DNA from 4 places in the Cytobacillus sp. SAFR-174 genome. Region 4 is predicted to be linked to each of the others. Evidence: predicted binding sites of a transcription regulator. Region 4 holds the regulator's gene; each other region holds the start of a gene.
What was found. The regulator LexA, encoded in region 4, represses DNA repair genes until DNA is damaged. The targets are predictions, from matches to a motif close to CGAACATATGTTCG.
Positions count from the first base shown of each region.

Region 1: ACTHRG_RS14570 (YolD-like family protein) is a predicted target of LexA. The motif match lies at 2,188-2,201, and genes of this name have one in related genera.
Region 2: uvrB (excinuclease ABC subunit UvrB) is a predicted target of LexA. The motif match lies at 3,293-3,306, and genes of this name have one in related genera.
Region 3: ACTHRG_RS17360 (Y-family DNA polymerase) is a predicted target of LexA. The motif match lies at 2,144-2,157, and genes of this name have one in related genera.

Region 1 covers NZ_JBQCMZ010000013.1:87,631-95,550, forward strand. The annotation lists gene ACTHRG_RS14555 (YhbD family protein) at 1-110, opposite strand, end outside; gene ACTHRG_RS14560 (GNAT family N-acetyltransferase) at 309-1,067, opposite strand; gene ACTHRG_RS14565 (MEDS domain-containing protein) at 1,088-1,639, opposite strand; gene ACTHRG_RS14570 (YolD-like family protein) at 1,824-2,162, opposite strand; gene ACTHRG_RS14575 (FUSC family protein) at 2,308-4,485, shown strand; gene ACTHRG_RS14580 (hypothetical protein) at 4,515-4,808, opposite strand; gene ACTHRG_RS14585 (heavy metal translocating P-type ATPase) at 4,957-7,083, opposite strand; gene ACTHRG_RS14590 (ArsR/SmtB family transcription factor) at 7,076-7,444, opposite strand; gene ACTHRG_RS14595 (DUF1450 domain-containing protein) at 7,565-7,834, opposite strand.
Region 2 covers NZ_JBQCMZ010000005.1:95,779-103,698, forward strand. The annotation lists gene ACTHRG_RS07115 (methionine ABC transporter permease) at 1-77, shown strand, start outside; gene ACTHRG_RS07120 (MetQ/NlpA family ABC transporter substrate-binding protein) at 96-923, shown strand; gene ACTHRG_RS07125 (M20 family metallopeptidase) at 1,053-2,261, shown strand; gene ACTHRG_RS07130 (alpha/beta-type small acid-soluble spore protein) at 2,410-2,685, opposite strand; gene ACTHRG_RS07135 (DUF2198 family protein) at 2,835-3,071, shown strand; gene uvrB (excinuclease ABC subunit UvrB) at 3,468-5,447, shown strand; gene uvrA (excinuclease ABC subunit UvrA) at 5,455-7,920, shown strand, end outside.
Region 3 covers NZ_JBQCMZ010000018.1:22,536-30,455, reverse strand. The annotation lists gene ACTHRG_RS17370 (MBL fold metallo-hydrolase) at 256-1,230, shown strand; gene ACTHRG_RS17365 (SDR family NAD(P)-dependent oxidoreductase) at 1,231-2,025, shown strand; gene ACTHRG_RS17360 (Y-family DNA polymerase) at 2,292-3,551, shown strand; gene ACTHRG_RS17355 (YolD-like family protein) at 3,567-3,902, shown strand; gene ACTHRG_RS17350 (hypothetical protein) at 3,987-4,136, shown strand; gene ACTHRG_RS17345 (CDGSH iron-sulfur domain-containing protein) at 4,170-4,388, opposite strand; gene ACTHRG_RS17340 (iron-sulfur cluster biosynthesis family protein) at 4,511-4,837, shown strand; gene ACTHRG_RS17335 (hypothetical protein) at 5,009-5,545, shown strand; gene ACTHRG_RS17330 (alpha/beta hydrolase) at 5,589-6,515, opposite strand; gene ACTHRG_RS17325 (hypothetical protein) at 6,956-7,087, opposite strand; gene ACTHRG_RS17320 (hydroxymethylglutaryl-CoA lyase) at 7,184-7,920, opposite strand, start outside.
Region 4 covers NZ_JBQCMZ010000001.1:416,914-424,833, reverse strand. The annotation lists gene ACTHRG_RS02095 (DUF6376 family protein) at 35-475, opposite strand; gene ACTHRG_RS02090 (YneF family protein) at 611-826, opposite strand; gene sirA (sporulation inhibitor of replication protein SirA) at 913-1,350, opposite strand; gene tkt (transketolase) at 1,649-3,655, opposite strand; gene ACTHRG_RS02075 (DUF896 domain-containing protein) at 3,878-4,111, opposite strand; gene ACTHRG_RS02070 (YneB family resolvase-like protein) at 4,256-4,903, opposite strand; gene yneA (cell division suppressor protein YneA) at 4,913-5,245, opposite strand; gene lexA (transcriptional repressor LexA) at 5,402-6,025, shown strand; gene ACTHRG_RS02055 (DUF4257 domain-containing protein) at 6,309-6,593, shown strand; gene glnA (type I glutamate--ammonia ligase) at 6,707-7,920, opposite strand, start outside.

The DNA.
Region 1 (7,920 bases), on a different contig from region 4:
ACAAACCAGTCCTCAGGTATCAGGTTCTTCCTTTTCCACCGGTAAAGCTGTCCATATGAAATCCCAGTTAAATCCAGAACCTCTTTTTTTGAAATTAATTCATCGCTCAATTCCAGGACTCCTTTCTGATGATACGATTGTAACATAACACTGTTACGTATGAAATGTGTTTTTATTCTTTTTTTCCTGATTTTTTTCGACAAATCTTCCGGAATTCACCACGAAATCAATACTGTTCAAGTTTCTTACTGTAAAACAATGTTTTATTGACACAAAAAAACCTGGCTCATATAGAACCAGGTTTCCCTTCATTCGTATACTTTTAATAAGTTATACTGCTTTCCAATATACCGGTAATTTTGCCTTCGGTACATCTCTTTTGGAGTATCTTCTCCATCCGCCACAAGAATGATCGTTTTATCCTTATACTGATCCATCACGGATTTCTGCAGGGAGCTGCCGATGCCCTTTTTTTGAAAATCCTCATGGACCATCAATCCATCAATTTCAGCTGTTCGTTCCTTGATAATGACATCAACAGATCCGGCTGTCTTTCCTTTATAAAATGCAATAAGCTGCTGAATACTTTCATCTTTGTAATTTCTTAAGTGCTGAGCTTTCTTTTTCTCTGCGAAGTTTTCCCCATATACCGAATCCTGCTCATACTGAAATTCCAAATAATCGTTCCATGTTTTATCCGTAACATTTTCAACTTTAATTTCTTCCCTTTCCTGGACTTCCGGAAATTCAGCCGGAAGAATCGCAAATAACTCCAGGAACCCAACCGTATAATCTTTATCCTGCTGAAAGAAAGCCACAAGCTCTCCAGAAAGCTCCTCATCATCCGGAAAATAAAATCTTACATGCTTTTGGCCCTTTTTCTGATGAAAATCTCTTAAATATTGATGTGCCTCTTCAAACTCCTGAACGGAAGGCATTCTTTTAAAGGCAATAAAATTGCTGTCATACTGAAGGAGCATGTCAGGATTATGGTTATGAATAATTAGGTCATTTTCCAGAACACTGTGTCCCGGTTTATAAATATCATGAAATGTGATCTTTTTCATCGGTTTCTCCTAAAAACATTTTATAGGTATTTATACTCTCTATCTGTTATGAGCACATCATGGCAGCGCATTAAATTCTCCTTTAGTTCCGGAGGGGTATTTCTGTTATCATACGCACACAGGGAAATCAGGCCATGGTCAGAAATGGCATTGCTTAGATTTTTTTCATATTGTTCCACTAACGGAATGTAGTCCTTCACGTTCCCCCACTCAACCAAACCCCATGTAAATATCTTAGTATTGCTATCTAAATATGGCTGAATGTGTTTAAGAAAAAAGTTGAACACTGTACCAGGATTAAAATTACCGTTAGAGTAATAAAAATCAAAATTGTTCGTAAAATGAACCCTGTTTAATTCCTCTTTTCCCAACATATTAGTTAATTCTTTTTCAATAAGAAAATAATTCCGATCATTCTCCACAAATAAAACATGTCCGCCGCATCTGACACCAGCCGTTATGTATGAGACCGCATTCTGAAGATAGCAATCCATTTGATCATAGTGGTAAAGAATATGGCCACCGTTTGACTTTTGCAGATCATCAAGTAAATCTGTTAACAATTCATTCATTGATAAGACTCCTTATAACGAAAAAATGTTTGATGTACTTTAACGCTACTCACTCCCAGCTGCTCTTTCTTATTATATCTAAAAATTGAAAAAAGTGGATGTATTTTCTCCAGGTTTGCGGTCCACGGCCCATATAAAAACTCGAGGTAAGTTCCTCGAGTCTGCTGCAATTATAAAATATTATTCATTCTTCCGCTTCCACCCCGGCTATTTCATCAAAGTTAATTTTCTCAAGATCCCCGCTCTCCAGTTGCAGATAAATTTTTCTGCTGATGCCATCCAGTCGGTTTACCCTTCCTTTGTATTCGAGGAAAAATCCTTCCCGCCAGACTTTTACTTTCAAAAGATAAGCATATTCCATTGCATAGTGAATTTTGTTTTCATATTCCTCCAATTCATATTCATCAATGAGCGGCTTGTTTTGCGCCATTTGATCTCTTTCCAGCTTTCTTAGCATCGCCCGGTGTTCCGGCATGAAGTGAGCAGGCTGCCATTTTATTTTCCCTCTGTCTTTTAGCGGCATAATAAATCCCTCCATACTTTATTATAGAACATTTGTTCGATTTTAAAACCTAAAAAACAGAAAAAGCTTAAGTTGGTTCATTTGGATAATAAAAGTACGAATGGTAAAATACACTTTAACTCTCTAAAAAAAGATTGGTGAAACAATGAAGCAGATGCAAATCAAACACCGGTGGCTTGGAAGCTTGCTGGCGTCCGATCCCGGACTTATCCGATTTCAAAAAGCCGGACGAGCCACATTAAGTTTAATGGCGTCGGTATTTACAACTTTATTTCTTATGCAATTGGCTGGGGCAGATGCCGCTCTCGCCCTTACTCCGGCAATTGTTTCCGGAATGGCCGGCATGCTTGGCATCATGATTGTGATGGATGACTCTAAAAAAGGGAAAATGCTCACAACCGGCCTCCTTGGATTTTCAGCAATGGCAGGAGTATCAATCGGTTCACTGCTGGCAGAAAGCACAATCTTTACCGATATTTCAATGGTTGCATTAATATTTTTAAGCTTTTATTTGACCCGCTTTGGTGTCCGCTATTTCTCATTATGCATGATCGCATTCATGACACTTTATTTCTCATCTATTCTGCAATTATCAGCCAGCCAGCTTCCTTCCTTTTACTTCGGGATCTGGATTGGGGTCGCGTATGCTTTCCTGTTCAATTTTATTCTTTTTCAGGACACCGCGAAAAACCTGAAAAGAAGCATCCGCTCCTTTCATTTCCAAAGTAATTTTACCTTCAATCTCTTAATTGAGGGAATGCAGGAAGAGCGTATGACTGCTCATCAGCGGGAAGAATTGCGGAGAAACGTGCTGAAACTCCGGGATTATGCTGTAATCGTTTCAGAGTATATCAATGAGGATGATGTGCAGAAATTATGGCCCGGGCTGACCCCATCCCAGCTGAGATTATATATATTTGATACAGGCATGCTGATTGAAACGCTGACTGACTCCATCCGGAACTTAAAAAAAGCGAATGCCCTTGACATAGAAGAGCTGAGAAACCTCCTGGTCTGGGTCACCCGCTCTCTCCGTGACGCTGAAGTTCTTGCCCATCAATATGAAGAACAAAATCTTCGTGAAGCAGAGCTTGCTGTACAGGCACTTCGCCTGCTTATTATGGATTTGTTCAACAGGGAAGACAAACCGGCAGGATGGCTTTACTTGATCAGGCGGATCGAGTCCCTTGCAAACCATGTCATTGAGGGCGGCATAACTATACAGCAGGCGCTTCATAAAGTAAAAGACAATGAAATAGAAGTATCTGAAGAGACGCCCGATGAGGATGAATCACCTAAAGAAGATAAGAGCCTCAAACCTTCCACCAAAAAAGCATTTCAGGCATTGACTGCTGCCATCATATCCATCATTGCTGGACAGATTCTTTCGCCTGACCAGCCTTATTGGGTTCTTTTAACAGCCTTTATCGTTCTGCTCGGAACCGAATCAATCGGGCGCATTTATACGAAAGGTTTTCAGCGGTCAGTTGGAACGATTATCGGGGCAGTGATAGGATTTACGCTTGCCAGAGTGGTCAGCGGCCATTCTGTGCTGGAAATCACGCTCATTTTTGCAGCAGTTTTCTTCTCTTTTTATTTATTTGAAGTCTCTTATACATTAATGAGCATGTTTATTACGATGCTGGTCGCTTTTATGTATGACCTTTTACTTGGCGGAATATCATTCTCCCTTATCAGTTCCAGGGTTATCGATACGATTGCCGGTGCCGGCATTGCATTCGGCGTATCTCTATTTATTTTTCCTAAAAAAACGAAGGATAAAGTGGCCGATACGATAAATGATTATCTTCAGGAACTGAAACCGTATGTCACGGCATATGTGCGAAGCTTCCGGGAAGATGTGAATGTTAAGGAGCTTTCAGGCAAAGGCTTCTTATTGGATCAAAAGCTTAAAACCATAAACGTCGAAGCGCAATCACTGATAAAGAAACCCGGATCTCCGCGCCATGCTGACGTTAACAGATGGATCACCCTTTTTTCAGCCATCAATTACTATGCAAGACATCTGGTGGCTTCCTCCTACCGGAAAGGATTCGACTATCCTGATGAGCTGGTCGATGTTTTCACAAGAATGGAGGAGAAACTTGAATTAAATATTGAAACATTAATGGACCTGATCAAAGAAAGCGGAGACGGCACACTTGTCTATAGTCTGGACCGGGAAAGAGAACAAATTGAACGAATGGCACCACCAAGGCAGCAATCCCAGCGTGACTTGATTCATCATCTTTATTTCGTCTGGAGAATCAACAAAGCGATTGTGGAATTGGCAGAAGAGCTTGGTGCAGGGAAGGAGCAATAATGCTCCTTCCTCTTTTATTTATAAAGAGATTAATAATAGTAATATGGAGGATATGAGTAATAAGGATAACCGTAATATGGGTAAGGATAACCATATCCGAATGGCGGAGCTAAAGCACTTCCCAAAAGCAGACCTCCCAGGAAAGGAAACCCGAAGCCAAAACCGAACGGCCTGCCAAATCCAAATGGTCTTCCAAACCCAAATGGTCTTCCGAATCCAAACGGTCTCCCAAAACCAAACGGCCTGCCAAACCCGAAAGGTCTCCCAAAACCAAATGGCCTCCTAAAGTCATCATCTGGGCTAATCTGCATTAGTTCATTCACTTCATTCTGCATGTCTAGTCCTCCTCAGGATAAATTTCAGTATTAGCGTATGCAGATATTTATTTTAAGAGTAGGCTGTTACCCAGACAGAAATTCAAATACACCGCAAAAAAAAGAGCAATGCCCGAAAGCATCACTCTGAGTTTTTTCATTTCTTTATTCTGAGAAGCCTTAGGCTATTCAAGGTGACCAGCAGAGTTGCTCCCATGTCCGCGAAAATGGCAATCCATAAGGTCAGCCAGCCTGGAACCACCAGCAGTAAGGCAAGGGCCTTGATTCCGAGTGAGAACGTAATGTTCTGTTTTATGATCGCTAACGCTTTTTGGCTGAGTTTAATCGTATAAGGCAATTTGCTCAAGTCATCTGACATTAGCGCTATATCCGCTGTTTCTAGTGCCGTATCGGTTCCGGCACCGCCCATGGCAACCCCGACAGACGCAGCAGCAAGTGCAGGCGCATCATTGACTCCATCTCCGACCATTGCCACACTTTGATGGCGGGCACGAAGCTCTTTAATAACAGCCAGTTTATCCTGTGGCAGCAAATCCGCTTTAATCTCAGAAACGCCGGCCTGCTTTCCGATCTCCAAAGCCGTTCTGTGATTGTCGCCTGTCAGCATAACCGTTTTAATTCCCATATCATTTAGTTTGCTGATGACCGTTTTCGAATGCTCCCGTATTTCATCTGCAACAGCTATTATTAAGAGGATTTCGCTTTCTGTTCCCAGAATCATAACGGTTTTACCCTGGGTCTGCAGATCTGTTATTTGCTTTTGAATCGTGCCTTCCATGCCGCTATGAAGCTCTTCAAACAGATTGGGGCTTCCGGCATAATAGAGGACATCATTCACTGAGGCTTTTACTCCCTTTCCTGTAATAGAGATGAAATCCTCTATGTCCAGGCCGGTAAAATCAGTGCCTATGTCTTCTGCTTTTTTCATGATTGCAGAAGCAAGGGGATGCTGTGACCCTTTCTCAATGGCAGCCGTGATTTGGAGAAGCTGTCTTTCATCACCATTAATAGTGATGATGTCTGTAACGGCAGGAACACCTTTTGTCAATGTGCCTGTTTTATCAAATGCAATCGATTTAAGCGCCCCTGTTTCCTCCAGGTGGATGCCGCCTTTAATCAGGACACCGTTTCTTGCCGCATTTCCGATGGCCGTAACGACCGCTACCGGTGTAGATACGACTAGCGCACACGGACAGCCGACAACCAATGCAGCTAGCCCCTGGTAAATCCATTCGCTCCAATCCCCGCCAAATAGCGGAGGAACCATCGCTATTAAAAATGCTAAAACAATAATGGCAGGCGTATAGTACCTGGCAAACTTATCGACAAATTGCTGGGAAGGCGCTTTTTCAGCCTGTGCTTCTTCCACTAAATGGATGATTTTGGCGATGGTGGTATCTTCAGCATGCTTCGTGACTTTTACTTCAAGTAGTCCCTCTTCATTTAGTGTGCCTGCAAAAACCTCATCACCTGCAGTCTTAACGGCAGGCACGCTTTCTCCGGTAATCGCTGCCTGGTTCAGGGAAGAGGTTCCTTTCACTACCACGCCATCCATGGCCAATTTTTCTCCCGGCTTCACAATCATGATGTCACCAATTTGAATATCATCCACATGAATCCGCATTTCTTCATTGTCCCGTTTGATCAATGCTTCTTTAGGGGCAATGTCCATCAATGATTCAATGGACTGGCGCGCTTTTTCCATTGAGAAACGCTCAAGGGCTTCACTGATGGCGAAAAGGATGACAACCATCGCTCCTTCTCCCCACTCGCCAATGATCACTGCACCTATAATAGCGATCGTCATCAGGGTGCTCATGTCAAAATTCAATCTTGCAAGATTTTTGAAGCCTTTCAGGAATAAAGTATAACCGCCTATGATGATTGCTGCTGCATACCCTGTGATCGGATATAGATGATCCTCTCCATACTGTTCGCTTAAAAACCAGCTCACAATCAGAATAAGCGCTGCCAAATACACTTTATAGTTAGATTTCTGCTTCCAAAATGCCTCGCGCTCCACCTTTTTTTCATTCTCTGCACGCAGCTTCAGATTTTCAAAGGCTCCCGCTTTTTCGACCGCCTTCATTGAAGCTTTCCCTGTAACAGTTATCTTAGAAGCACCAAAATTCACATTCGCATCTAAAACGCCATCCAGGCGTTTCACGTTCTCTTCGAACGTCTTGGCACAGCCTGCTCAGGAAAAGCCCTGAACACGGTAGGTTACCGTCTCTTTCTCCGCAATTCCAGCTTGTTCAGACATTGGCTTTCACCTCATTTCTGTGTTCAAGTGCAATCATCATTAATTGCCTGATATGATCATCATCCAATGAATAAAAAGCCAATTTCCCTTTCTTCCGGAACTTAACTATTCCTTGCTTATGCAATGTCCGCAAATGGTGGGATGCCGTTGCCACTGTTGCGCCAATGATATTGGCAATATCACAGACACACAGCTCTTCATCCCGGGTTAGTGCATAAGAAATCTTTGCCCTGTTCTCATCAGCAAGAGCCTTGAATAATTGGGCAGCACCCGAAAGATCTTCCTTCAGCAGTTCCCCCTGAATGCGGTTCACTTTGTCTTCATCAAAGCAGTAAATATCGCATGTATCTTTAGAGCCCAATTTTATTCTCCCCTCATTATTCAAACATTCATTTGAATATATTATACCTCGTCTGTGACCTTATTCAAACAAGTATTTGAATATTGTATGAAAAAAGGAACCGGATTGCTCCGATTCCTTTTATTTCTTTACTTCTTCTTTCAGTTTTATCAATAATTCATCCGAATTCTCCGCTGCAATCATTTTTCCGTCCACTACAGCATAGGGAGATAGCCTGCATTCTTTGCATTTGCTCTGGCATTCGTATTCTTTATAGGTAATATTCTTACGGCTCAGGAATTGGTTAAATTCAGCCAAACTTTCTTCTTTTAAAAATTCATCCAGATTCCGCTGGCAAAATTCAATTGAAGATGTTTTTTCTTTTGAGAATAGTTTGTTGATGAGTTTCACCTGATCAAACTTCCTTTTGGTTTTACTTTTAGGATCTTTTCCGTACAAATTGTTGTTTTTTGCCTATCTATGTTGTCCGTTGATTT
Region 2 (7,920 bases), on a different contig from region 4:
TTGCAATTTTAGTGGTCATGGTTCAAGGCCTGCAGTCATTCGGAAATATTTTATCAAAAAAAATCAGAAGAAGATAACTTAGGAGGAAACACATCATGAAAAAACTGTTTTTATCATTCATTATTTTAGCATTGGCTGTGTTCACTGCGGCATGCTCAAGCACAACAGGCGGAGAAGAAACAAAGAAGGTTAAATTGGGTGTCAGCGGATCAGATACACGCATCTGGGACTTTATTGCCGAAAAAGCTGAAAAAGAAGGCATTGACATTGAGGTTGTGACTTTCTCTGACTATGTGCAGCCAAATGTAGCCCTTGCAGAAGGTGATCTTGATGTAAATGCATTCCAGACTGTCGCTTATTTCGACACTTTTATTAAAGAGCATAATATGGATCTTACACCGATTGCGACAACTGTTTTAGCACCAATGGGTCTTTATTCTGAGAAAGTAAAATCTGTAGAAGACATTCCGGAAGGCGGCAAAATCGCCATTCCAAATGATGCTTCTAATGGCGGAAGAGCCCTTCTTTTACTGGAGGAAGCCGGCCTGATCAAATTATCCGAGGACTATGACGGAAATCTGGACTTGAATAAAATCGTTGAAAACAAAAAGAACCTTGAATTTGTAGAAATGGTATCAGCGCAGACGCCGCGTGCACTTCCGGATGTGTCGGCTTCAGTCATCAATAACGGAATTGCCGTAGACGCCGGATTCAACCCAACTAAGGATTCAGTGTTTATTGAAAGCGAAACCGCTACACCTTATGTAAATATCATTGCTGTAAGAACAGAAGACAAGGATAACAAAACGCTTAAGAGAATTGCGGAACTTTACCAGGAAGATGATGTAGCTGATTTCATCACGAAAGAATATGACGGAAGCATGATCCCGACGTTCATTCCATTAAGTGATATTGGCTGGTAATTAATTTATCGCAGTCTAACGGGCAGTAAGACCCCCACACCAAGACTCAGAGGAATCAAAGGAGGATAAGTGGGGGATAAGGAAAATCCCCACTGATTTAAGTTTCACTTTATAAAAGGAGGAACAATGATGACGGCACCTGTAAAAGCACTATCCGAACTGAAAGAAGCAATCAGGAAGAATGTTGATGATAATAAGGAACTTTACCTTTCTGCAAGCCATCAGATCCATGCAAACCCGGAAATAGGGAATGAGGAGTTTTTTGCCTCGCGCTTGCTTTCAGGCATTCTTGAGAAGGAAGGATTTGAAGTGGAGCGGGCAGTGGCCGGGCATGAAACAGCTTTTCTGGCCCGGAAAAAATCCGCTAAACCGGGGTCGTCCATTGCATTCCTTGCAGAATACGATGCTCTTCCAGGACTGGGCCATGGATGCGGCCACAATATTATAGGCACAACAAGTGTGGCGGCAGCCATTGCATTGAGCAAGGTTATTGATGAGACCGGCGGAGAAGCAGTAGTGCTTGGAACCCCGGCAGAAGAAGGCGGGCCAAATGGAAGTGCAAAAGGAAGCTTTGTGAAGCATGGATTGCTTGAAGGCATTGATGCTGCCCTTATGGTTCATCCATCAAACCATACCCGCCTCACCAGTTCATCACTGGCTGTGGATCCGCTTGACTTCGAGTTTATCGGAAAGCCTGCCCATGCAGCAGCTTCACCGGAGGAAGGAATCAATGCTCTGGATGCAGTTATTCAGCTGTTCAACGGAATAAATGCTCTCCGTCAGCAATTGAAGGATGATGTGCGAATCCATGGAATTATTACACATGGCGGGGATGCTCCAAATATTATCCCTGAGTATGCAAAAGCCAGATTTTTCATTCGTGCTTCAACCAGAACAGATTTAAATGAGGTAACACGGAAGGTTAAAGCTGTCGCTGAAGGTGTTGCACTGGCAACAGGAGCAAAGCTGAATGTCATCGCATTTCAAAACGAAGTAGATAACCTGCTGTTAAACAAGACATATGACAAGGTGTTTAAAGAAGTGATTGAAGACTTGGGAGAAACCGTAGTGGAAGGGGACCGGGATGGAATCGGTTCGACGGATGCCGGCAACATCAGCCAGGTGGTGCCAACCATTCACCCTTATATTAAAATTGGTGCGGATAATCTCGTTGCCCATACTGTTCCGTTCCGGGAAGCGGCCGCATCTGCAAAAGGAGACGAAGCGCTGCTTACGGGAGCGAAAGGACTGGCACTCACTGCCTTCCAGCTAGTAACTGACCCGGAACTGCTTAAATCCATTAAACAGGAATTTCTAGAGCGAAAGGCTGCTGAATAAGAACAAAAGCTATCCTTTTGCGGGATAGCTTTTTTTTGTGAGTGTTTTCCTCAAATTGGAGAGTTGTTTCCCCAATTTGATGAGTCTTTTCCTCAAAATAAGTGTTCGTTTCCCGAATTTCCCCACTCTTTTCCCAAAGTTCACATTTCTACTGTTCCTTCATCCGTTCCTGTGCCATCCGGATAAGTTCCTTCACCATGCTGCCGCCAATCTTTCCGCCAACTGTTCCTGCCTGTTTGGATGTAAGCGTGCCATTATAGCCTTGCTTCAAAGGCACACCTGCCTCGCCAGCAATTTCATATTTCACAGCGTCCGGATTTTTTCTGTCAACATGATACCCCTGGTTTGCCATTACCTGATTTTTCAGCTGGTCCAATGCACCTCTTGATTCCGGTACTAGCGGGCGTCTTTTTCTTCTGGCCATGATGCATTCCTCCATAATAAATTCTTTTTCTTATTATGTGAAAGAACGCTTGGAATAACACTGAAAAAACTTGTACATCCTTCGGTGAAAAGCTATTCTAATGGTAGAAACCTTGAATTTTTGTGAAAAACCAAAAGAAGGTGTTTTAAATGGGATTAAAATATCTGTCAGCTCTTCTGCTTCCTGGACTGCTGGTATTGTTTTTTACGAGAGTCAGCTATAATCGTGTAATCGGGCTGGTGCTGACGGTGGGACTTATTGCTGCTTCTGTATATAAAGGCTACACCAATTCATTTGCCTTAATCGTTATAGACGCACTTTCGCTGACTGTCGGGTTTTGGTATGCCCAAAAATTGAATCCGAAAATAAAGCCAAGTGCGGAATGAAATTTGCAGAGCCTGTCGAACAAACCTATCGACAGGTTTTTTATTTAATGAGTTAAAAGCTGTATTTAGGCATACGTCATATCAGCTTATAATGAAGTTCAATCAAACGTTTGTTTGAACTCAAGGCAATCAATCAAACGTTTGATTAACCTTTCTTCGACACTCCCCTCAATGATTCGGCATATTTCCCAAGCAATATTTTCTCAGTGAAAACACAAAAACGAATATCCGTTCGCATATTATTGGTTTGTTTTAGGCTCTTTGTGGTAGAATGATGATATGAGTTTTGAGTAAAAAACTGACAAATCAGCGGTGCATCCCGGATCTTGAATTATCTCAATGCTGGTTTGTGATTAATATAAATAGATAAAAGTAATCTGAACGGGAGGCTTTTAGGTGAAGGATCAATTTGAATTAGTCTCAAAATATTCCCCGCAGGGCGACCAGCCGGGGGCGATTAAAGAAATAGTGAAGGGAATCAATTCCGGCAAGAAACACCAGACACTTCTGGGTGCGACAGGAACGGGTAAGACCTTCACGATTTCGAATGTCATAAAAGAAGTAAACAAGCCAACGCTTGTTATTGCCCATAATAAAACACTCGCAGGACAGCTATACAGTGAATTTAAGGACTTTTTTCCAAACAATGCGGTTGAGTATTTCGTCAGCTATTATGACTACTATCAGCCTGAGGCATATGTGCCTTCTACAGATACTTTTATTGAAAAAGATGCAAGCATCAATGATGAAATTGATAAGCTTCGCCACTCGGCGACTTCCTCCCTGTTTGAGCGGAATGATGTCATTATTATTGCCAGTGTCTCCTGCATATATGGTTTGGGTTCACCTGAAGAATACCGTGAAATGGTGCTGTCCCTCAGAGCCGGAATGGAGATTGAGAGGAACCAGCTTCTTCACAGGCTCGTTGACATTCAGTACGAGCGCAATGATATCGACTTCCAGCGCGGTACCTTCCGTGTACGCGGAGACGTTGTCGAGATTTTTCCGGCATCACGGGATGAGCATTGTATCCGTGTAGAATTTTTCGGAGACGAGATAGACCGGATCCGTGAAGTGGATGCCCTTACAGGTGAAATAATGGGTGAACGTGAACATGTTGCGATTTTCCCGGCATCCCACTTCGTAACGCGTGAAGAAAAAATGCGGATCGCCATCCAGAACATTGAAAAAGAGCTGGAAGTGCGCCTTGCTGAATTAAGAGAAAACGATAAGCTTCTTGAAGCACAGCGCCTCGAGCAGCGGACTCGCTATGATCTTGAAATGATGAGGGAGATGGGCTTTTGTTCCGGAATTGAAAACTACTCCCGTCATCTTACGTTAAGACCTCCTGGTTCAACACCGTACACCCTTCTGGATTACTTCCCGGAAGACTTCCTGATTGTGATTGATGAATCACACGTAACTCTGCCGCAAATCCGCGGTATGTTCAATGGTGACCAGGCAAGAAAATCTGTGCTTGTGGACCATGGTTTCCGTTTGCCTTCAGCGATGGATAACAGGCCGCTTACGTTTACTGAATTCGAAAAGCATGTGAAGCAGGCTGTTTTTGTTTCGGCAACACCCGGTCCTTATGAGCTTGAGCATACACCGGAAATGATTGAGCAGATTATTCGCCCAACCGGTCTGCTTGATCCAACAATTGATGTCCGTCCAATCGAAGGTCAAATTGATGATCTCATTGGCGAAATCCAGGATCGTGTTGAGAAAAACGAACGTGTTCTTGTTACCACTTTAACGAAGAAAATGTCCGAGGATTTAACTGACTATTTAAAGGAAATCGGCATTAAAGTGCAGTACTTGCACTCAGAGATAAAAACGCTTGAGCGGATTGAGATTATCCGGGAGCTTCGTCTTGGCAAGTACGATGTGCTGGTCGGGATCAACCTTCTGCGGGAGGGACTGGATATTCCTGAAGTATCCCTTGTTACCATACTTGACGCTGATAAAGAAGGTTTCCTCCGTTCAGAACGTTCACTCATCCAGACGATTGGGCGTGCAGCACGTAATGCAAACGGCCATGTCATAATGTATGCAGACCGGATTACGGACAGTATGGAGAAAGCCATCAGTGAAACAAAGCGCCGCCGTTCCATTCAGGAAGAGTACAATGAGAAGCATGGCATCACACCAATGACTATCCAGAAGGATATTCGCGATTCGATCCGTGCAACCCATGCGGCAGAAGAGCAGGAAGAATACCAGCCGTCAGCAAGGCTCGGCAAGCTGAACAAGAAAGAGCGCGAGAAACTGATCGGCGATATGGAAAAAGAAATGAAGGAAGCGGCCAAATCCCTCAACTTCGAAAGGGCTGCCGAGCTTCGTGATTTAATATTAGAGCTGAAAGCGGAAGGATGACGAAAAAATGGCGATGGATAAACTGATTGTAAAGGGTGCCAGAGCCCATAATCTGAAAAATATAGATGTCACCATTCCAAGAGATAAGCTTGTCGTCCTGACCGGACTTTCAGGTTCAGGAAAGTCCTCTCTGGCCTTCGATACAATTTACGCTGAAGGTCAGCGCCGCTATGTGGAATCATTATCTGCTTACGCAAGGCAATTCCTCGGTCAGATGGATAAGCCTGATGTGGATGCGATCGAAGGACTGTCTCCGGCAATCTCTATTGACCAAAAGACAACAAGCCGAAATCCTCGTTCCACAGTTGGAACAGTGACAGAAATTTATGATTATCTGCGATTATTATTTGCACGGGTGGGGCGTCCCACCTGCCCGATTCACAATATCGAAATCTCCTCACAGACCATTGAACAAATGGTTGACCGGATAATGGATTACCCTGAGAGAACAAAGCTCCAGGTTATGGCTCCCCTTGTTTCCGGCCGAAAAGGGACACATGTAAAAGTGTTCGAGGATGTGAAAAAGCAGGGATTCGTCCGCGTCCGTGTCGACGGAGAAATGATGGATCTCGGTGAAGAGATAGAGCTGGAAAAAAACAAAAAGCATTCTATAGAAGTAGTAATCGACCGCATTGTCGTAAAAGAAGGCGTAGCGCCAAGGCTTGCAGATTCATTGGAAACTGCTTTGAATCTGGGCAATGGCAAGGTGCTTGTGGACGTCATTGGGGAAGAGGAACTGCTGTTCAGCGAGAATCATGCCTGCCCTCAATGCGGCTTTTCAATCGGTGAGCTTGAACCGAGAATGTTCTCATTTAATAGTCCATTTGGTGCCTGTTCGGAATGTGATGGATTGGGATCTAAGCTTGAGGTTGATGTTGATCTGGTAATACCTAATAAGGGTCTTTCATTAAAGCAAAATGCCATTGCGCCCTGGGAACCGACAAGCTCTCAATATTATCCTCAGCTGCTTGAGGCTGTCTGCAATCATTATGGGATTGATATGGATTTGCCGGTTAAGGATATCCCTGAACACTTGCTTGAGAAAGTTTTATACGGATCCGCCAAGGACAGCATCTATTTCCGATATGAAAACGACTTTGGCCAGGTAAGGGAGAATTATATTCGTTTTGAAGGTGTCATCCGCAATGTGGAGCGCCGCTATAAAGAAACAAGCTCTGATTATATCCGGGAGCAAATGGAGAAATACATGGCCCAGCATCCATGTCCTTCCTGCAAAGGCTACCGTCTGAAGCCGGAAACTCTTGCAGTGCTAGTATCCGGAAAGCATATCGGCCATGTAACAGAATATTCGATTGAGGAAGCATTCAGCTTCTTTGAGGACCTGACACTGTCTGAAAAAGAAATGAAGATTGCCAATCTTATTTTCCGTGAGATTAAGGAAAGGCTGGGGTTCCTCATCAATGTCGGGCTTGATTACCTGACATTAAGCAGGGCAGCTGGAACCTTATCAGGCGGTGAAGCCCAGCGTATTCGCCTGGCTACACAAATCGGCTCGCGCCTGACGGGTGTACTCTACATTCTGGACGAGCCTTCCATTGGTCTCCATCAGCGTGATAATGACCGGTTGATTGATACGCTCAAAAATATGCGTGATATCGGCAACACCCTGATCGTGGTGGAACACGATGAAGATACAATGGTGGCGGCCGACTATTTAATTGATGTCGGCCCGGGAGCGGGAGTTCATGGAGGGCAAATCGTCTCAGCGGGTACGCCTCAGGAGGTAATGGATGATCCAAACTCCCTGACAGGGCAATATCTGTCAGGCAAGAAATTCATTCCGCTTCCAATTGAGCGCCGCAAGAATGACGGACGCTTTATCGAAATTAAAGGCGCTAAAGAAAACAATCTTAAAAATGTGAACGTTAAGTTCCCCCTCGGCACCTTTATTTCTGTTACGGGTGTATCCGGTTCAGGGAAAAGTACATTAATCAATGAGATACTTCATAAAGGGCTTGCCCAGAAGCTTCATAGAGCCAAAGCGAAGCCGGGTGAGCATAAAGAGATAAAAGGTATTGATCACCTTGATAAAGTCATTGATATCGACCAGTCTCCAATCGGACGGACGCCTCGTTCCAACCCGGCAACCTATACAGGAGTGTTTGATGATATTCGTGATGTGTTTGCTTCAACCAATGAAGCAAAAGTTCGGGGCTATAAAAAGGGGCGATTCAGCTTCAATGTAAAAGGCGGACGATGTGAAGCATGCCGCGGAGACGGAATCATTAAGATTGAAATGCACTTCCTGCCTGATGTGTATGTGCCATGTGAAGTCTGTCATGGCAAGCGCTATAACAGGGAAACACTTGAAGTTAAATACAAAGGGAAAAATATTTCGGAGATTCTCGATATGACGGTGGAAGATGCACTGGATTTTTTCGAAAATATTCCTAAGATCCGCCGCAAGCTGCAGACGATTTATGATGTTGGCCTGGGCTACATCACATTGGGG
Region 3 (7,920 bases), on a different contig from region 4:
TTTTTTGAAAAATTATCAATATTACATAAAAATTATGTGAAAATAATGACAATTACTAAAAAGAACGGTACACTTATTTTTATATATGTAAATTTCTAAATTATGTTATTGAATTCCGTTAATATATGCGTATGGCAAATGCTGATTTTTTAAGGGGATAACTGAACAGTTTACTTAAAGGAAGCATGCCTGAGGAAGTATATAGAAAAACAGCTTTATTTTATTTAAATATAGTGATTTTAGGGGGATTGTAAAATGGCAAAATGGAAGGATGGTATTGCAAAGCTTGTTATCCCGACACCTTTTCCTGTCGGCGACGTTAATGTATATGCAGTAAAAGGGGAAAAGCTGACTCTTGTCGATGCAGGGCCTAAAACGGATGAAGCATGGGAAGCTTTAAAATCCCAGCTTAAAGAGCTGAATTTAACTCCCGGTGATTTTGAACAGGTTGTTCTCACACATCATCATCCCGATCATGCCGGACTGCTTGACTTTTTCCCGGACAATCTTGATGTGTTCGGGCACCCGTTTAACCAAAGGTGGCTGTCCCGTACTGACGAATTTCTAAAATTTCATGATGAGTTTTACATAAAACTGTTTAACGAATTTGGAATTCCTGAAAGGTATGCTTCCTTTATTAACAAAATGAAAAAGACTTTGCGCTATTCCTGCAATCGTACCCTGACAGGAGAACTGAAGGAAGGCAGCCAGCCTGAAGGGCTTAACGGTTGGACGGTAACGGAGACCCCCGGGCATGCACAGAGCCATATAGGTTTGTTCAGGGAGAAAGATGGTGTATTCCTTGGAGGAGACCATTTGCTTGCACACATTTCACCTAACCCTATCCTGGAGCCGCCGCTTCCCGGCAATGCGGAAAGGCCGAAGCCGCAGCTTCAGTATAACGAGTCTCTGAAAAAACTGCGGCAGCTGCCGATATCCCTTTTTTATTCCGGACATGGGGAGGATATTACAAATGTGAATGGGTTAATAAGCGAAAGGCTTGGCCGCCAGCATGAGCGGGCAATGAAAGTAAAGGCATGGCTTGAGTCCGAATCGCTCACTGTTTTTGAGGTGTGCCGCCGCCTTTTTCCGAAGGTTTATGAGAAGGAGCTTTCCCTGACCATTTCTGAAACAATCGCACAGCTTGACTATTTGCATTCAATAGGAGAGATTTATATAAATAAAGAGGATGAAGCATTCTTGTATTCCGCATCAAAAGAGGTGGTTTGATTGTCAGACAGATTAAAAAATAAAAATGTGATTATCACCGGTGCATCAGGCGGAATCGGGGCGCAAATGGCCGTCCTTTGTGCCGAAAGGGGAGCAAATCTTGTCCTTCTTGCCCGCAGCCTTGACAAATTGCAGGAGCTGCAGGCAGACTTGCGGAAGCGCTTTTCAGTCGATGTATATGTGTATAAGCTTGATGTTTCAGACACTGACGAAGTTTCGGCTGTTTTTTCAGAGATCATTGCCCGGTTTGGTCACATAGATGTGCTTGTGAATAACGCCGGCTTCGGTGTTTTCCGCGAGGCGCATGAAGCAAAAGTTGAAGAAATAAAGGGAATGTTTGATGTAAACGTTGTTGGCTTAATGGCCTGCACGAGCATGGTGCTCCCAGTGATGAGGAAACAGAGGAGCGGCCATATTATTAATATCGCTTCACAGGCCGGCAAAATGGCCACACCGAAATCGAGTGTCTATTCCGCAACCAAGCATGCGGTTCTTGGCTATACAAACAGCCTTCGGATGGAGCTTGCTGACAGCAGTGTATTTGTGACTGCAGTTAACCCTGGACCGATTGAAACCAATTTCTTTACGATTGCAGATGAAAAGGGCACATACGTGAAAAATGTCAGCAAATTTATGCTTAAGCCTGAATACGTGGCCCGCAAGGTAGTCAATGCCATGCTGCGGCCTGTCAGGGAAATCAACCTTCCGCGGTGGATGAATGCAGGGAGCATTATCTATGCCCTTTTTCCAGGACTGTTCGAAAAAATTGGAAAACGCGCATTCAATCAAAAATAAGAAGCTCAGAAGCTGCAGCCAAGTGCCTGCAGCTTCTTTTGTTTTTGGCTGATGAGGCGTCTATCCCGGGGAGAAAGAACCGCTTTTAAGAAAAACCGCGTAAAATTTCCATTGAAACCGAACGCATATTCGCTTAATATAATGGGTATACATATACAGAACGAATGTTCTTGTAATATATATTTTTGGGAGTTTAGAGGGGCTATGCAGCATAGAAGCTGATAAGCAGCGCCTTACGCTTTTTTTTGAAGGAGGATGTCGAAGTCATGGTTGATTACAGCTCAATGCCGAACAATCAAATTTTGTGTGTTGATATGAAGAGCTTTTATGCAAGCTGTTCTGCTGTCATGCTTGGTCTGGATCCTCTTGACTGCTATCTTGTAATTGCCGGGAATGTGGAACGGAAGGGGAGCGTTGTTCTGGCGGCCTCTCCGCGAATGAAAAAAGAGTTTGGAATAAAGACAGGGTCCCGTCTTTTTGAGGTCCCCCAAGATCCGCGCATTCGAGTTGAGGAGCCGAAAATGGCGACTTATTTAAGAATCTCCACTGAAATCACCAGAGTGTTTAACCGATATGTCCCCAAGGAAGCCATCCATACGTACAGTGTCGATGAAAGCTTTATAAAAGTAGACGGCGCAGTGCATCTCTGGGGTGATGCCCAGACGATTGCCTGGAAAATAAAAGATGATATTGAACGGGAATTTCAGCTTCCCTGTGCCATAGGAATAGGGCCTAATTTGCTAATGTCAAAGCTCTGCCTGGACCTTGAGGCGAAAAAAAAGGGAGTTGCACAATGGACGTATGGAGATGTAAAAACAAAGCTGTGGAATATATCCCCGTTACGGGAAATGTGGGGCATCGGCCGCCGTGTTGAAAAGACATTGAATGGAATGGGGATTTTTACAGTCGGCCAGCTTGCCCGCTATGATCTGGCTAAACTCGAGAAGAAGTTTGGGATTATGGGCAACCAGCTCTATCACCATGCATGGGGGATTGATTTGTCGGAAATAGGCGCGCCGATTATGGCAGGGCAGATCAGCTTCGGCAAAAGCCAGATTTTACTGAGGGATTACAAAGAGGAAAAGGAAATTAAGCATGTGGTCCTTGAGATGTGTGAAGAAGTGGCAAGAAGGGCCCGCAGCCATCGCAAAGCCGGCAGAACCATCAGCTTTGGCCTTGGCTACAGCCAGGATGAATTCGGAGGGGGGTTTTATCGCTCCAGGACAGTCGATCAGCCAACCAATATTACGATGGATCTTTATCGGGTCTGCCTCGAGCTTTTTGACGAGAATTATGAGGGGAAAACAGTACGGCAGATTTCCATTTCCCTCGGCAATATTATGGATGACTGCGAAATGCAGCTGAGTCTGTTCGACTTGGATGGCTGGAAAAAAAGGGAGCTCGGCTATACTGTCGACCGGATCCGCTCCAAGTTTGGAAGAGGAGCTCTGCTGAGAGCCGTCTCTTATACAGGCGCAGGAACCGCCAAACACCGTGCGACATTGGTTGGCGGCCATAAAATGTAAAAGGAGGGTCAGCTTATGATTCGCGATCGGGGCAGAATTAAATGGACTTCCATGATGCTGCCGGAACATGTAAAGCTCTTAAGAGACTGGGCAAAGGAAGACACATACGAGCAAAAGCGGGAATTGGATGAGCAGAAGATGGAATATATGAATGAAATTCTTTCGGAAGCAATGGAATTTCAAAAAAACGTTACACTTACACATTACAGGGGCAGAAATTATGAACTGGTTATCGGGAGCATTCATTATTGGGATGACCTTGGCCAAAAGCTTCATGTTGTTGACCGGTTTGGGGAAATTCACCGTATTTCCATTAACGATATAGCGGATGCGCGGTTCACGGAAGAGTAGGGCTGGCTGGACTGTACTGGATGAATTTAAGCGGGGTAGTTTTAAGGCGGGTGAAGCACCTTAACAGCAGGGAGGTGTATGAAGATGCCCAGCGGAAAAGAACTTGAACAGCTGCCAATGGCCAACGCCGCACCAGGGGCCGGGGAAGACAGTACGGACAGGGACCGGGAACGGCTTCAAGGGATAGTACAGGATGAAAGAGCGACACCCGCAAAAACAAAAAATGAAAAATGAAAAAAACGGGGATGGCTATCCCCGTTTCCACCATTATTGCTTTTCATCAGGAGCTTTCTCTGCACGGACACAGGACTGGAAAGTTCCTTTATGAGTGCCATCACAAAATGGGATATTCAAGGATCTTCCGCAACGGCAAAGGGAGAAGGTTTTTTTTGTTTCGAATTTATTGCCATCCATATCAATTAACTCTACATCACCTGTTACACGCAGCGATCCATTATCCATTACTTTAATCTGCACCTTGGACATATCCAATCATCCTTTCTAAAAAACATTATTTTGGTGGCTGAATAGCAGATGTCTCTTTCAGAAGCATGTTATCCCTATCTGTGTTAAAATCAGCATATGCAAAGGGGAGGTAGTTTTACAACATGGAAATTACACTAACTGAATTAGCGGCAGAAAAATTATCGGGACGGATTGCCGGCAAAGATGGATTCATAAAACTAAAGTATGATATAGATGGCTGCGGCTGTGTTGTAAGCGGAGTGGCTGCACTCTGGCTTGTTGATGAGCTTGATGAAGATGACAGAGAAATCAAAACAAACACCGGCAGCATATATGTGGAAAAATCCAAGGAAGTATTTTTGGATGAAAATTTAACGATAGACTTTTCAGAGAAGGCAAACTGCTATCAGTTAAAAAGCCCGAATCAGTATTTAAACCCGAGAATGAGCTTTATTGATAAAACAAAATAATAATGAATTAGCTGACGGCCGCTGTGGGAAGGCGGTCTTTTTAATAGGCTGCATAGGTAAAAATACCCTTCCAAAATTCTGGAAAATAAGGTTTTAATATATTAGTAAAAGGTTAGATAACAAGATGTTTGTCATTATGGGTGAAGAGAGTGCTGATTGGGGGAGATTCGAATGAAGTGGAAGTTATTTTTTCTGGCGGCAGCTTTCCTGATTTTGTCGGGGTGCAGCACAGCAACAATGGGCCAGGCGATTGATGATGGAATTCCATTTAATGTAAAAGAAATCTTACATAAAGAAAAAGTAAAAGATGGAGTCATACTGCTGTATTTAACGCAGCAGAATGATGGACAAAATGAGATCGAGGCCATGGCAGCTGCCTATTTGAAAGGCAGTGACAAAAAGGGCTGGAAAAATGAGGGCCATAACCATTGGGAGCATTATGAGAATGAACATATGACCGTTTATTCAGATACTTTCTATGATTACGATAAGGAAGGTAATCTGGAAAACAGATTACCAATAATTTTTGGTGAAATTCAAAGCGGAGATATTAAAAAAGTAGAAGTGGCCGGCAAGGAAGAAAAATTTGAAGAAGCGGCTATAATAAAAAAAGAAAACAAACGCTATTATTTTAAAATGGGAGACTATCATACTGCCAGAGGGCTGTCGGCAGACGGCAAGGAAATCATAAAGAAAAAGAAAAATTAGAGCTATATAAAGCAGCTGGCTTGCATTGAGCCAGCTGCTTCTATTATTGCGAAAAAGTATCTTTGCTGCTGACATACTGCTCCAAAAACTCGTCAATGACTTTTTCATAATCCTCTCTGTTTTCGTTGAAGGATTGGGCATGGATCCCATTGGCAGCAAGGTAAAGTTTTTTAGGACCTTTTTTCTTTTCATACAAAGCTTCGGACATGGTCGGCAAAATAAAATCATCTTTTTCGCTGTGGATAAACAGGATGGGCTTCTTTATATTTTCTATAACGGAAATAGGCGAAACGTCCGCAATGGAGTATTTCTCCCGCATCCGCAGGAATAGATCAGCAACAGGCAAAAAGACTTTCGCGGGCAGCTTCATCTCGGTTTTTAAACGGTAAGCCAGCTGCTCCTTAAAATCAGAAAAAGGACAATCAGCAATGTAAAAGTCGGCACCGTCTTCAAGCATCCCCGCATAAAGGAGCATGGTTGCAGCTCCCATGCTTTCACCATGAATGCCGATCTGGATACCAGGCCCTTTTTCAGCTTTAAGCCAATCAACAATTGCTTTTAAGTCAAACTTTTCATAATGCCCGTAACTTGTCGTCTTTCCCCCGGATTCTCCGTGGCGGCGATGATCATAGATTACAGCGTTAAACCCCCGTTCCAGAAAGAGGTTCATATATTTAATCGAGTTCATTTTATTTTCCGTAACCCCGTGAGAAATAATGATATAGCGGCTGTTTTTATGGGGTTCAGCAGCCACGGCTTTTAAGTTATAGCCGAATGGGGAGGGAATAAGAACTTCTCTTTTCGGGAGGCTTTCATACTTGATAAGATCAAGTCTGCCGGACTCCTTCTCCCTTTCTAAAATAAAGTCATCTTCCTTCTTTTTCATAAACATAAGCCTATTTGTAAAATAGACGCCGAGTGATGAAAGAAAGAGAACGATGGAAAATAAATAACGCAAAAACCTTCTCAAACCCATCCCTCCATCTTTTTTCTTTATCGCAGTCTTACTGCCCAATCCAGCTGCGGCTCCTAGGGCAAGTCGCCTCGCTTTATAATGTAAAGGCCCGAAATAAGGACAAAGACTAAGAACGCCACGTCCTCCAAAAGCTGCTGCTTTCGGTCGTGCGATGTATCGCTGCCGTAGCTTTCCTTGTCCTGTGGCAACGTCTTTGTGACCCACTTCCTCCCAAAAGCTGTCGCATTTGGTTGTGCGATGCTCATGCTGACTAAGCCTTCCTTGTCCTGTGGGCCTCAACTAACAATCAGTGGGGGATAAAAGAAAAACCCCACTGATTGAAGTTTTACTTTATTTTACCATTATGGCTAAAATTAAAACAGAGATGTTAGCCGGGACATGTTTGAATTTCATGAAGGACTCCCGGCACAAACAAAAAGCCGCTTTCCGGCGGCTTATTGCTGTGCATTTTGTCTTTTAGTGGGATGAACCGCCTTTTCTAATTCCTCGGCAGCAATCGTCTGGCTGACTGTATCGGAATTCGGCTTTCCCTTCTGGCTATATCCTTTATCACGTTTTTGGCTCATCGGATAATCCCCCTTTTAATGGCTGCAGCTGAACCTGAATTCGCCAGCTGCTTTCATCTCATAAGATGCGATAAAAAAGGGGGCTTATTCATAGTACTATTGAACTGTTTGAGCATTCAGTCTGAAATAGGTGCTTTCAATCGGCCTGGAAAGATGTGGCTGAACAATTTTTACAGCTTCCATTAATTGATCCAGGTTAACATTGGTTTCAATTCCCATGCGCTCTAGCATATAAACAACATCTTCTGTTGCAGCATTGCCTGCAGCGCCAGGGGCAAATGGGCATCCGCCAAGTCCGCCGGCGGATGTGTCAAACCGGTCGACACCTGCCTTTAGAGCTGCAAAAATATTTGTGAGGGCCATTTTTCTTGTGTCGTGGAAGTGTGCAGTGATAAGGGTATTTGGAAACTCTGCTTTCAAACGGGAAAATAGCCCATATGATTCATGGGGAGCAGCCATGCCGATCGTATCTGCCACGCTTAATTCATCAGCTCCTGCCTCTGTAAATTGACGGCATAGCCCAACTGTATCTTCAGGATTGATGGCTCCTTCGTACGGACAATAAAATGCTGTAGAGATGCATGCGCGGACAAAGTAGCCTTTCTCCTTCAGTTCTCCGATAATCGGTTTTAGTTCATCCATGCTTTCCTGAGTGGTTTTATTGATGTTCTTTTTATTGAATGTATTGCTGACACCGACGAAAACGGCTACAGCCCGGCAATCAGTCATATATACTCTGTCAATGCCTTTGCGGTTCGGGGCAAGCACGATATCCCTTGTATCCGCACCAAGGCAATCTGCCGTAATTTCAGCTGCATCCCCCATTTGCGGAA
Region 4 (7,920 bases):
TTTTCCCCAACAAAAAAGCACCCGGATGGATGCTTCATTGCCCTAATGCTTCTATGCGGTTTATCAGGCTTGTTGCCTCATTAATCGTAGTGAACAGCTCTGAATTCTCCAGCTGATCCAGTGCAAGGCTGCCGTTCTCCAATACTTTATTGATTTCAGCAAGAAGCGCTTCATTCTGGGTCACAAGCTCCTGGTGGACATCTTCTGCCAGCTTCGGGATGTCCTGAAGAGCGATAAATCCCTCAACTTCCTGCTTAAGTGTCATCAATCTGTCTTCAAGTTCCTGCTTTAATGCCGGGTCCGCTGCCGCCTCCTGAATCAGTTGCGGCGCCTCTTCGGCAAAGTCGCTTAATGTATTAATATGCTCAGTCGCTTCATTAACATAGCCAATGGAGTTATTCACTTCTCCCAAGACGGAACAGCCGCTTAATATCATGGAAACGGTAAGGAGCCCTATTAGAATTACTTTTTTCATTTTGCTCGTTCCTTTCACGATTTGTCATAGTATATATACGGTCTTTTTCAAAGAAGGTTTCATTTTGGATATAAAAAAACCACCTTCCTGTTATTGTAACAGAAAAGTGGCTTCCGATGGGATGCTTGTCCCTGATTACTTGCCAGTCTGCTTGTTCATGGCATTCATCATTTGGTTGATCTTCTTTTGAGATGGCTTCATGCCCATTTGCATCATCATCATTTTAAGCATTTGTTCATTAATTGGCGGATTTTTCTCAAGGTAGCTCATCATATATTTTCGAGCAATGAAAAATCCTAGTGCTACACCGGCAAGAAGCGCCAGTACACCAACTAGAATGTACATACCCATACTAACTTCCTCCTTCATGTTGTCTATCATACAGTGTACTAGACCAAAGGTTATTATACAATATTTGCTTCAGTTTTTCTCTTATTTTAGACGAACTTTCTCTCTTTTATCGGTTTTAGCCACCCATAGCGTTTATGCTGGAGGTCAACAGCCAGAAAGGAAGACTCGCTTTTTCGCAGCACTTCGAAAAAAACTGTCTCTGCCTCATAGCTGCCGGCCGCTTCTAAAACCAGGCTCCGTTCAAAAACTTCAAGCTTCGCCCTGCTTCTCTTACTCATCTCTATATAGTATGCACTTTTTTCTATGATAAAGTCTTTTTTTCTCTGGAGCTGCTGGTGGATATACTGATGCACTTTTAAACCCGGGATCGGCTTAGTCACAAAATCAATTTGCTTCGATAGAATAGCCTTCATTTCACCTGACGAACGCTCATACTCTTCAAACAGCTGAAAAAACATCCGCTCTCTGCCAAAATAATGGGACGCAAATTCATCTTCTATTAAATACAATTGATAAGCTCTCATCTGGCCCCTCCTTCCGGGACAATCCATTTCTTTCAATTATAAGTAAACGAATTCAAAGAATCTGTCTGAAGATGTTAAAAACTTTCACTAATTTTGTCGAAAGCGAAGAATTCAGTTGATTATGAGGGTTCTTGGTGGAAGAAGATCTGCTGTTGGACACTTTTACAAATATTCACTATTGCATATTCCCCGATTTGATTAATGGTAATCTTGTTTTTCGATGACGGCTGAAAATACTCATTGTCTTTAATGGTATAAAAAAAGGAAGAGCCTCTCAGCTCTCCCTTCCCGGATATCATTATCCCTGCAGCAATGCTTTCACGCGTGCTACAACGTTGTCTACTGTGAATCCGTATTCTTCCATAATTTTTTCACCTGGTGCAGATGCTCCGAAGGTATCGATGGCAAGAACATCGCCTTCGTCTCCTGCATAGCGGTGCCAGCCAAGTGAAGATCCCATTTCAATAGCAAGACGTTTCTTGACTGTCTTAGGAATTACGCTTTCTTTGTACTCTTTTGATTGAGCTTCAAAGCGGTCCCAGGCAGGCATGCTTACTACAGATGCATGGATGCCTTCACCTTCAAGCGCTTTTTGAGCTTCAACTGCGAGGCTGACTTCAGATCCTGCAGCAAGCAATAATACATCCGCATTGCTGTTAGAAGCTGGAGATACAACATATCCGCCTTTTTGAACGCCTTCGTATGCCGTTGAATCCGTTCCTTTTAATGTAGGCAGGTTTTGACGAGTCAATACTAATGCAGTTGGCTTGTTTGTTGATTCGATTGCTGTTTTCCAGGCAGCTGCTGTTTCGTTTCCGTCAGCAGGGCGGACAACAGATAGGTTTGGCATTGCACGCAATGCAGCAAGCTGTTCTACAGGCTCATGCGTTGGGCCGTCTTCACCGACAGCGATACTGTCATGTGTGAATACATACGTAACAGGCAGATTCATAAGAGCAGCCAGACGGATTGACGGGCGAAGGTAATCAGAGAACACGAAGAATGTTCCGCCGAAGACTTTTAATCCGCCGTGAAGCGCCATTCCATTCAATGCAGCACCCATTGCAAACTCACGCACACCGAACCAGATGTTCCGGCCATCAAATGATTCAGCCGTAAAGTCACCCGACCCTTTGATCATTGTTTTGTTGGAGCCTGCAAGGTCTGCAGATCCGCCAAAGAATGAAGGCAGATTCTGAGCGATAGCATTTAGCACTTCTCCTGAAGAAGCACGGCTGGCAAGGCTCTTTCCTTCTTCATAAACAGGGATGTCTTTATCCCAGCCTTCAATAAGCTCACCATTGATCGCCTTCTCCAGCTGTTTCCCTAACTCAGGATGAGATTCCTTGTATTTAGCAAAAAGGTCTTCCCATTCCTGCTGCTTTTTCGAACCGTTTTCAACAACTTGCTGCTTAAAGTGATCATATACTTCCTGTGGCACATGGAAGTCTTCTTCGAACGTCCATTTATAAGCCTCTTTTGTTAATTTCAATTCATCAGCACCAAGAGGAGCGCCGTGAACATCAGATTTGCCTGATTTGTTTGGAGAACCATAGCCGATGACTGTTTTCACTTCAATCATTGTCGGGCGGCTTTCATCCTGTTTCGCTTCTTCAATTGCATTTGCGATTTCGTGAAGATCATTGCCGTCTTCTACACGGATGTACTGCCAGCCGTATGACTTGAAGCGCTGTTCAACACTTTCAGAGAAAGACTTATCAAGGTCTCCATCAAGTGAGATATCATTTGAATCATAAAGAACAACCAATCTGCCAAGCTTCAAGTGGCCGGCAAGGGAAGCAGCTTCAGCCGAAACGCCTTCCATAAGGTCTCCGTCACCGCAGATGCTGTATGTATAATGATCAACAACATTGAAGTTGTCTTTATTGTATGTTGCAGCCAGGTGGCGTTCAGCCATAGCCATACCGACAGCCATAGCAATACCTTGTCCTAATGGACCTGTTGTTGCGTCAACACCTGGAGTATGGCCGAATTCAGGGTGACCAGGCGTCTTGCTTCCCCACTGTCTGAACTCTTTAATGTCATTCATGGAAACATCATAGCCGGAAAGATGAAGAAGGCTGTATAAAAGCATAGAGCCATGTCCGGCAGAAAGAACAAAACGGTCACGATTGAACCATTCAGGGTTTTTCGGATTGTGGTTCATGAAGCGTGTCCAAAGTGTATAAGCCATTGGAGCAGCTCCCATTGGCATGCCCGGATGGCCGGAGTTCGCCTTTTCAATGGCGTCAATTGATAAAGTACGAATAGAACTGATGGATAGTTCATCTGTGTGATTAAACATTCAATACATCCTTTCGAGTAGTAATTCTTCACTCTTAATATTATCGGGTGTCCCTTTTTTTCACAACCAATAGGGTCAGGTAAAGGACAAAAAAAGCCGGTTTGTTACTATATTGACACAAAAAGATCCGGCATATGTAAAAAAAGCGGAGATAGGTCAGTATTGCCATCTCCTCTATTAAAAGAAGGAATACAGCGCTGTGTATCCCTTGCAATTATACTATTAGTGAAGGCGGTTTTTATTTTGGAATTCTTTCAGTTTTTTCGGTGTTACATCGTTCCCTTTCGGGTCAACGATTGTAACGCCCTTCAGCGTGTTTAACATGCCAGAGCGGAAAGTCTCCAAATACTCTTTGCGCAAAGACGTCTGTTCTTTCGCTTCTGATTCTGTTAGTCCGGATTCCTTGGCCTTCTTTGCCAGTTCATTAATTCGGGCAAGTTTTTGTTTAGGCAGCATTTATTAAAACTCCTTTATATCAAAAGTTAACCTTTGAACAATTCTGATGGAAGTTTTTATTATACAGCAGCTTCAGATATGGAACAATACTGAAACTCAAATGCCATCATACTAAAAATGAGCACCTTTTACAAGAAAAGTGCTCTACTCAGAAAGCGAATCAATATGTTCTTTGTACCTTCTATGGACGGTTGCTTTGGAAATATTATAGCCAAACCCCCTAAGCGTCGCAGCAATTTCAGCAAACGTTAACTCGTTTTTCCTCAGCCGGACAATTTCCTCTATCGGGACCTCTATTCTTTCCCTGCCGCCATTTGCACCCTGATTACTTAGGTTTTTCTCGGGCCTGTATCCTTTATCAACAGCTCGCTGCATGCCGCGTCTGATTTTGATGTTATGCAGCTTTCTCTGATACTCCTCAACCATTCCTACAATGCTCAGCACCATCGAATCTGATTCCGAAAGCTCCAGTTTGCCGTTATTTGAGATGCTGTATAACTGGACTTCCTCTTTAAAGATGCAATGGAGAATCGCAATCTTCGCATTTCCCCTCCCCAGCCTGGTTTCATCCTGGATGAGAACAACATTAATATCCTTTTTTTTAATTAAGTCTAAAAGTTCCAATATACCGTCTCTTTCAAGATCGTATCCGCTGGCCTGTTCGCGGATGACCTTGGCTACTTGAAAGTCATGCTTTTCTGCCAGGTTCAAAAGCTCTTCTTCCTGTCTTGAAAGGGACGTTTCCTGAGTATCCTTTGTTGTACTAACTCTGCAGTAAATTATTGCTTTCATAACTTCTCCTTATTCGTTAAGGTCTGAACTGGCAAGCTCTTTATATGGCTGGTCATCCAGGGCTTTTACTGGAATGACAATTTCATCACCCGGAAAAATCCTTCCTGCCGCTATCCCATTATTTTGTTCTACCCAATTTATAAATTGATCTGTTGACAGAGAATGCTCAGAAGAAAAATTTTCAGCAATCTTCCATAATGAATCACCTTCTGCAACAGTGACTTTCACAAACTTTTCTGTATCAGGTGTTTCAATGAGCACGAGTAATATAAACGATGCTGCCAAGCTTAAAACGAAGAGAATAATAGCATAGGAATATGATTTCCACAATTTGTTCAGCATAATAAACCACCTTAAAAGAATGTATGTTCGTATTTGTTGATCTCATTATATACCGAACATTTGTTTTGCGTCAATATAAATTCGAACTTATGTTTGTATCATATGGTAATTGATGCTATAATTGAGACAATTAAAACACATACGAGGTGCGTAAAGATGGTGAAAATATCAAAAAGACAGCAAGATATATTAGAGTTTATAAAAGAAGAAGTTAAATTGAGAGGATATCCCCCTTCTGTAAGGGAAATCGGTGAAGCAGTCGGCCTGGCTTCAAGTTCGACCGTTCACGGTCATCTGGCCAGACTTGAAAGCAAAGGGCTGATCCGCAGGGACCCTACAAAACCTCGTGCTATTGAAATTTTAGATTTGGACGAGGCTTCTAACATTCCCAAGGTCAGTGCAGTTAATGTCCCAATCGTCGGTAAAGTAACTGCAGGGCAGCCGATAACGGCAATTGAAAATGTTGAAGAATACTTCCCTCTTCCGGAAAGAATGGCACCGGCTGACGAGCATGTATTCATGCTTGAAATCATGGGAGAAAGTATGATTGAAGCAGGAATCCTTGATGGAGATTATGTAATTGTCAAACAGCAGAGCACTGCAAATAATGGGGATATAGTAGTTGCGATGACAGAGGAAGATGAAGCGACTGTCAAGAGATTCTTTAAAGAAAAAGACTTTATCCGTCTGCAGCCGGAAAACTCCACAATGGAACCAATAATACTTCGAAATGTTTCTATTCTTGGCAAGGTTATAGGCGTATACCGTCACATGCATTAATAGATTATTAAGAAGCAGGCATCTCTGCCTGCTTTTTGTTTTTTCCAATTTTAAGAAGGTTATCAGTTCCTATTACCTGGTGCTATCACCTAAATCCTACGAAAGTAACTGATACTTTTATTCAAACATAAGGTTACAGTCATGAATGACTAATTTATTATTCAGAAAATTCGGTATTTTTATGCATGTTATTTTATATTCACTTTCAATATAATGGTAATACACCGAGAATCAACCTAAGGTCGCTTGTCCAAAATCTCGACTTTAGGAGTGTGAAGAAAAAATGTTTTTGAACATTACCTTCGCTTTGTTGATTGGTGGGCTGGTCGGTGTCGTTGGACATATTCGAAAAGAAGGCAAAATGGTTAAACCCAGAAGGACAAAAAAATTCATCTATCTGGGGGTCTTTGAAGAGGTAATCATGGGGGCTTTAGCGGCTGTTTTTTTGGTCGTATCTTCAGATCCTGACTCTGCCTTAAAAGTAGTTCTACTGGCAGTAATTGCAGGATTTGGAGGAGATGCACTGCTGACATGTCTCGATTTCTTAAAAATAAGACACAAAGAATAGAGAGATGCAGAGAGATAGAAATTGGTTAAAACCTCGTTCATTTAAAAACGGGGTTTTTGCATTTTCCATAATGACAACCCCTGACTTTATCAGCCAGGGGTTGTCATATTTTCTTAGTACATGCTCAGGTACTGCTCGCGCTCCCATGGATGCACTTGCGTACGGAACATATCCCACTCGATTTCTTTCGCTTCAATGAAATGTTCAAAAATGTGATCGCCAAGAGCAGAAACAATTACCTCATCTCTCTTTAGCTCTTCAAGGGCCGCTGCCAAAGTAGGAGGCAGATCTTTGATTCCTTCTTCCTCACGCTCTTCTTTTGTCATTACATAGATATTGCGGTCCACTGGAGCAGGAGGAGTCATTTTATTTTTGATTCCGTCCAGGCCAGCTTTTAATAATACAGCCATAGCAAGGTATGGGTTCGCAGCAGGGTCTACGCTCCGCACCTCAACACGTGTACTTACTCCGCGGGAAGCAGGGATACGGATGAGAGGTGAACGGTTTTGAGCAGACCAGGCAACATAGCAAGGTGCTTCATAGCCCGGTACCAGACGCTTGTATGAGTTAACGATAGGGTTTGTCACAGCTGTAAATGCAGTTGCATGATTCACGATACCAGCAATAAAGTGGCGGGCGTCATCACTTAGCTGAAGATCGCCGGTTTCATTGAAGAATGCATTTTTCCCATCCTTGAATAGTGAAACGTTGCAGTGCATTCCAGATCCGCTGACACCGAATAATGGCTTAGGCATAAATGTCGCATGCAAGCCGTGCTTGCGTGCAATGGTTTTAACAACTAGCTTGAACGTCTGAATCTGGTCACAAGCTGTTAAAGCATCCGCATATTTGAAGTCAATTTCGTGCTGGCCAGGTGCAACCTCATGGTGGGAAGCTTCAATTTCAAAGCCCATTTCTTCGAGCTCAAGTACGATATCACGGCGGCAGTTTTCGCCAAGATCAGTCGGAGCAAGGTCGAAGTATCCGCCATTGTCGTTTAGTTCCAGAGTCGGCTCTCCTGCATGGTCAAGCTTGAAAAGGAAGAATTCCGGTTCAGGCCCTAAGTTAAAATCAGTGTAGCCAAGGTCTTCCATTTCTTTAAGGATGCGTTTTAGGTTGCTTCGCGGATCGCCAAGGAATGGAGTTCCATCCGGATTATAGATATCACAAATCAGACGAGCCACTTTGCCTTTTTCTGCAGTCCAAGGAAACACTACCCAAGTATCAAGGTCTGGATATAGATTCATGTCTGACTCTTCAATTCGCACGAAACCTTCGATTGAAGATCCATCAAACATCATTTTGTTATCAAGCGCTTTTTCAAGCT